Adhaeribacter radiodurans: one gene and its partner. Each later gene encodes a partner of the first gene's protein in a complex. Links are inferred from orthologs where the notes say so. Each region holds a gene or a part of one and is shown on either strand. Other genes may lie near its edges. The genes, in order: rny and pfkA.

Region 1 (3,299 bases):
GTAATCGACGCAAAGGATGAGGAAATAAAAAATTTTCAAAATAAAGATAATATTTCTAAAATTGTAAATACAATAGCAGCAGAGCCTGCCCATTCGACAGAATTAAAACTGAAAATAAACGAGTATATTAGAGAGATTGATAAGTGTATCGCTTATCTAAGAGATTAAACCTGGTTGTTTAACCGGAATAAATAAATTGTTTGTTGTTGAATATAAAGAAAGTAAGCATTCATTTTTGAACCAAACGTTTTGCCCTGACTGACGGGCAAAAAAGAACAGGCAACCTAAAAACAACCAGTAGTACGCAACGGAATGAGTGAATTGTCTATAAAAATCAGGATAGCGGATCGCGATTATCCAATGCGGGTAAATGAGGAAGAAGAAGAAAGGCTACGTACTGCCGGCCGGATTATTAACGAACGCCTGAAAGCGTTTCGCGAACAATTTGGCATTGCTGATAAACAAGATTTGTTAGCTATGGTTGCCTTGGAATCTCTGGCTGATAAACTACATACCGTCCAGAGTAAAGCCGAGAATGAAAGCACCCTGGTCGATAAGCTTACTCATTTAAACAAGCTTTTAGCCTCTCTTAAATTTGAATAGCGAGCCTAGTATCAGTCTCGTTTTGTTTATTTATTGGTTGTTACCTGTAGTTGGCGGCCTATTGCTATAATTTTAATAAACCCTAAAAATTATAGTTATGTCTACTACTCTTTATATTATCATCACGGCTTTGGTGGCGCTCGGGGTGGGCGTTTACATTGGCCGGGTGTTATTGAACCAGGTGTTTAAGAAACACCAGGATGCCGCCCGTGAAAAGGCGAAGCTTATTATAAAAGAAGCTGAACTAGATGCCGAGAGCATCAAGAAAAATCGTATTCACGAAGCCAAAGAAAAATTCCTCAGCCTGAAAGCCGAGTTTGAAGAAGATTCTAACAGAAAGAAGCAGCTTATTATTCAAAACGAGGCGAAAGTTAAACAGCGTGAACAGCAGGTTAATACCCAATTAGAGCAAATAAAACGAAAAGAGACGGAATTAAACACGCTTAAAGAACAACTAGCGGCCCAAGCCGAAGGATTAAAAAAGCGCAAAGAAGAAGTAGAAAAAGAACATCAGTCTATTATTGGGCAGTTAGAACATATTGCCAGCTTATCGGCCGCCGAAGCGCGCGAGCAGCTAGTAGAAACTCTCAAAAACGAAGCGCAGATACAGGCTTCTTCCTACGTTAAGGATGTGGTGGCTCAGGCCAAATTAACCGCTTCAAAAGATGCCAAAAAAGTAGTTTTAGAAACCATTCAGCGTACGGCCGCCGAGCACGCCATTGAAAACTGCGTATCCGTTTTTAACATTGAATCCGACGACGTAAAAGGTAAAATTATTGGTCGGGAAGGCCGTAACATCCGCGCTCTGGAAGCTGCTACCGGCGTAGAAATTATTGTAGATGATACTCCCGAAGCCATTATTATTTCAGGCTTTGACCCGGTTCGTCGCGAAATTGCCCGTTTATCATTGCACCGTTTAGTTTCCGACGGACGAATTCACCCGGCCCGGATTGAGGAAGTAGTAGCCAAAACCAAGAAAAATATTGAAGAAGAAATAGTAGAAATCGGAGAGCGAACTATTATTGACTTAGGTATACACGGTTTGCACCCAGAGTTGATTAAAATGGTAGGCCGCATGCGCTTCCGGTCGTCTTATGGGCAGAATTTGTTGCAACACTCCCGCGAAGTAGCCAACTTATGTGCCACTATGGCCGCTGAACTAGGCCTGAACGTGAAACACGCTAAACGCGCCGGTTTGCTCCACGATATTGGTAAAGTAACTCCCGACGAACCGGAATTGCCGCACGCTATTTTAGGTATGGAGCTGGCTAAAAAATACAAAGAACATCCGGATGTGGTAAACGCTATTGGTGCCCACCACGATGAAATTGAAATGACTGCCATGATTTCGCCGATTGTGCAGGCCTGCGATGCTATTTCGGGTTCGCGCCCGGGTGCCCGCCGCGAGATTATGGAATCGTACATTAAACGGTTAAAAGAACTGGAAGAAACGGCTGTAAGTTTTGAAGGAGTGAACCAATGCTACGCAATTCAGGCCGGTCGTGAACTGCGCGTAATGGTAGATGCCGATAATGTAACCGACGAACGCGCGCAGCAACTGTCGTTTGATATTTCGCAAAAAATTGAAAAAGAGATGCAATACCCCGGCCAGATAAAAATTACAGTTATCCGGGAAATGCGTTCCGTAAGCTACGCGAAGTAAAGTAGATTTAACTTTTTCTATAAAGTCCTGCTTTCTACTTGGAGAGCAGGACTTTTTTGTAAGTAATATTAAAAGATTCTCGAACAAACCTTAATACAATTCTAATTTACTTTTATTAAGTATTCTTGTAATTGGAATATCGTTAAAGGTTAATGTTTGTAAATGGGTGGATAACGGTTGTATAAAAATTGTATAAATACAGAGCCCCGGATAGAGGCAGGTTGCGATTTTCGTTGCAAGTTAGCAGCGTGATAGAACCGTTAAATCGTCTGCCGCTATGAGAAATACATATAATTTTTTCGGCTTTTTAGTGAGCTGTATATGGCTCCTGTCTAGTTGCTCCTCCGTGTATATGCCCAATGTGCCCAATACGCCTATGTTTACCCAAAAAGGGGAAATAAGTGCGGGTGGGCACGCTACTTTAAAGGGTAATTTTAGTGTGAATGGTGCTTATGCTGTTTCCGACCATTTTGGTGTAATGATGAATGGCTCCCGGTTAAATAATCATCGCAAAAAAGAAGATTTCCGCCACAATTTGTTTGAAGTGGGTGGTGGTTACTTTACCAGCTTTGGTACCAATAAAAACCGGGTACTGGAAGCTTACGCCGGTATTGGCCGGGGCAGCAGCGATCGCACTGAAAAACACACCGACGCCGAAGAAGTAACTACCTACACCCGGGTATCGGGCAATTACGACAAATACTTTTTGCAGGTAAACTTTACATCTAAAAGGAAAAAAGATTTGCGCCTGTTTGGCAATAGCTATCCGCTAAACTATGGTACAGCCCTGCGCATGAGTTATGTGGATATGTACCGCCACGTGCGCAACGGGGAAATAAAGCCTACGGAAGACAATATATTTGTAGAACCGATATTCTACACCCGGTTAGCTTTAAGTCCGGTGGTGCAGTTGCAATATACCAGCGGGGGTAATTTTGGTTTAAAAAACCGGAAAGCTTTAACAGCCGGTTACTCGGTATTTAGTTTAGGATTGGTGATTAATATCTGGGGTCGGGATTTTAATAAGTAGCCC
Region 2 (3,209 bases), 3.5 Mb from region 1 along the record:
GCTTTGTATTCTTAACCGTATTTCTTACGCAACCTATGTCTAATGCGGCGGCGGCTTTGGTAATTGTGCCGGTAGCGCTGCAAACGGCAATTACTTTAGGAGCTAATCCGCGTAGTTTTGCTATTGCTATTATGTTAGCTGCTTCTGTCTCGCTGGTAACTCCCTTTGAGCCATCGTGCATTCTGGTTTATGGGCCAGGAAAGTATAAATTTAAAGATTTTATGCGGATTGGTTCAGGCTTAACCTTTTTATTAGTAATAATTATTTTAAGCATGGTTCCCCTTTTCTGGCCTTTGTAAATAGCTTAACCACTGAGTTTACTTATCCGGTAAACCATTTAGCAATTAAGAATTCTATTTGTTTAAGCTATTATAATTCCAGAAAAGATTGCGAATCTTGCTTTATTTCTTCCCGCGACTGACCGTCTTTTACTCCCATGGATATTTTGCGGACCAGTACCCCCACAATAGATTTTTTAAAACCGAGCTTTGCCGCCATTTCCACGCAAAAATCCATTTCGTTATCGTCCACAATACCATCGGCCAGCATCATTTCAACCAAGTCGTAAATCTGATCGAATCTTTCCGAATCATTCGCCGGTAATTCAAATTTAGCCGTTTGGGCGTTGGCGAGTAAACTTCGTACTTCTTCTTGCTTCAGACCATTTTTAGTGCCAATGGTAATAATATAATTCATCTCCGCCGAGTCAACGTGGCCATCAATTTTTGCCAATGCACCCAGATTCAGGATGTGACTTTTAATGCGCTTTAATTGCTCACTTTCAAAAAAGTTAAACATATCTTACAATATAGAGTATGGGAACAGCGTATTTCTTCAATCTTACTAAATTAACAAAAAACAACAATTTTCACCTACCTTAAATTAAATTTTTACTATAATAAGGTGTAAATCACCCGCTTTTTGCTCTGCCAGTAACCAGTATACGCAAGTTGCTTTTGTTTGTAACGGCTATTTCTAATATTTTCCAGAATTTATTTTATATCTTTTTACGTCTGTATAACTAACTTAAATTCAACCAACTAGGACGCTTAAAAGTAAATTTTACTTAAATTGTACGTGTTAACTGCACGCTTTCACCAACTAAATTAGTTAATTTGCCCCCTTAACAAGATTAGCCATGAAACGCATTGCAGTATTTACTTCCGGAGGCGATTCACCGGGTATGAATGCTTGTATCCGAGCGGTTGTCCGCACGGCTATATATCACGGAGTAGAAGTGTACGGTATTCGCAGAGGCTATAATGGCCTGATTAAAGGAGAATTATTTAAAATGGAATCCTCCTCGGTAAGCAATACGATTCAGAAAGGAGGAACCATTCTTAAATCGGCGCGTAGCCTGGATTTTATGGCTCCGGAAGGTCGCCGCTTAGCCTTTGAACAACTCCAAAAGTATGAAATAGAAGGAATAGTAGCCATTGGTGGTAATGGTACTTTTACCGGTGCCACCTTATTTTACGAAGAATACGGAGTTCCAATAGTAGGCGCGCCCGGTACTATCGACAACGATTTATACGGCACCGATTTTACTATTGGCTACGATACGGCGGTAAATACCGCATTAGACGCCATTGATAAAATACGCGACACAGCCGATAGCCACGAACGGGTATTTTTTGTAGAAGTTATGGGCCGCGACTCGGGTTATATTGCCATGCCCTGCGCTATTGGCGGAGGCGCTGAAATAGTGCTGATCCCGGAAACCAAAACTACTATTCCTGATGTAATATCTACCTTACAAAATGGCTGGAGTCGTTCTAAAACTTCGTTTATTATTGTAGTAGCAGAAGGCGACGAAGAAGGAAATGCCACTGAAATTGCGGCTCGCGTAAAAGAAGCTATTCCGCAAATGGATGCGCGGGTTTCTATTTTAGGTCACATTCAACGGGGCGGCTCTCCCACCGCTTCCGACCGTTTATTAGCCAGCCAAATAGGAATAGCCTGCGTAGAGGGGCTGCTCAATGGTAAAAAAGACGTAATGGCCGGTTTTGTAAACAACCGGCTGGTTTATACCCCTTTCAAAGATACCATAACCAAGAAAAAAATTATTAACCAGCGTTTTGTCCGGATGGTCGAGATTTTAAGCGTCTGATAGTTGGAAGGTTGAAAAGTTAGAAGGTTGTTAGCAGAAAGAATTTGTTTTTATTTCGATATATCATCTTTTCTAAAACATCCTTCTGATCATTTTAGCCATGGAACAACTTTTTAATTTTTCCACCTTAAAACCTTTTAACTCGCTAACTCCCGATCGATAAAAGCGAGAATGGCTTCCCGTTGTTGCGGGTGAAACCAGGTAAAATCGCTGTTTTTAGTAAACCAGGTAAGTTGACGCTTGGCATAACGGCGGCTATTTCGTTTTAGTAAGCGCACAGCTTCATCCCAATCGTATTCGCCGGCCAAATAAGAAAACAGCTCTTGGTAGCCTACCGTTTGCAGCGCATTATGATTCCGGTAGGGCAACAGTTGTTGCACTTCTTCCAGTAATCCGGCTTCCAACATTCCATCTACCCGGGCATCAATGCGAGCGTATAATTCAGCACGATCGCGATTTAAGCCAATTTTAATTATTTGAAAAGGCCGATCAACTGGTTCTTTGGTTCGGAAAGAAGAATAAGGTTGACCCGTTGCCAGCGAAACTTCTAAAGCCCGGATAATTCGCTGGGTGTTAGCTTTATCTACCTGGTTATAATACGCGGGGTCCAGTTCTTGCAATTTTTGAAGTAAATGGGCCAGCCCTTGTTCTTGTTTTTGTTGTATTAAACTCTCCCGGATAGAAGTAGGTACCTCCGGCATTTCGTCCATTCCCTCCAACACAGCCCGTACGTATAAGCCGGAACCGCCCGTTAAAATAACGCACGAATGTTGCGTAAATAATTCATCTAATAAACGTAGTACCTCTTGTTCGTAAGCGCCCGCATTATATTCCTGGGTAATGTGGTGCGAATTAATAAAATAATGCGGAATGCCCTGCATTTCAGCAAGCGTAGGTTTAGCCGTACCAATGGTCATCTCGTGGTAAAATTGCCTGGAATCAGCTGAAATAATTACCGTTTTATAATGTTTAGCCAACTGAATACACAAGTCCGTTTTACCCACGGCAGTAGGCCCGACTACTACAATCAAATATTTTTCTTTTAGAGTACTTAAGTGGTTTCCCATATTTTTTGGTAAAAAGCTAGCAGCTTTTGTTC

The links.
Region 2: rny (region 1) and pfkA share a complex: the UniProt entries of both Bacillus subtilis proteins name them as parts of the possible RNA degradosome complex. The link is inferred for Adhaeribacter radiodurans from one-to-one orthologs.

The regions. Positions count from the first base shown.
Region 1 is NZ_CP055153.1:946,894-950,192, forward strand. What follows is about bases 15-2,983. They hold rny (ribonuclease Y), read left to right. Parts: upstream 15-700; coding sequence 701-2,266; downstream 2,267-2,983. Other genes in these bases: HUW48_RS04395 (hypothetical protein), read left to right, coding at 15-168; HUW48_RS04400 (cell division protein ZapA), read left to right, coding at 313-603; HUW48_RS04410 (hypothetical protein), read left to right, coding at 2,544-2,983. Outside these bases: more of HUW48_RS04395, read left to right, coding at 1-14; more of HUW48_RS04410, read left to right, coding at 2,984-3,296. UniProt on the Bacillus subtilis protein: Endoribonuclease that initiates mRNA decay. Initiates the decay of all SAM-dependent riboswitches, such as yitJ riboswitch. Involved in processing of the gapA operon mRNA, it cleaves between cggR and gapA.
Region 2 is NZ_CP055153.1:4,418,652-4,421,860, forward strand. What follows is about bases 246-3,124. They hold pfkA (6-phosphofructokinase), read left to right. Parts: upstream 246-1,138; coding sequence 1,139-2,110; downstream 2,111-3,124. Other genes in these bases: HUW48_RS17640 (SLC13 family permease), read left to right, coding at 246-299; HUW48_RS17645 (tellurite resistance TerB family protein), read right to left, coding at 370-798; miaA (tRNA (adenosine(37)-N6)-dimethylallyltransferase MiaA), read right to left, coding at 2,248-3,124. Also shown: more of HUW48_RS17640, read left to right, coding at 1-245; more of miaA, read right to left, coding at 3,125-3,177; HUW48_RS17660 (glycosyltransferase), read right to left, coding at 3,162-3,209. UniProt on the Bacillus subtilis protein: Catalyzes the phosphorylation of D-fructose 6-phosphate to fructose 1,6-bisphosphate by ATP, the first committing step of glycolysis.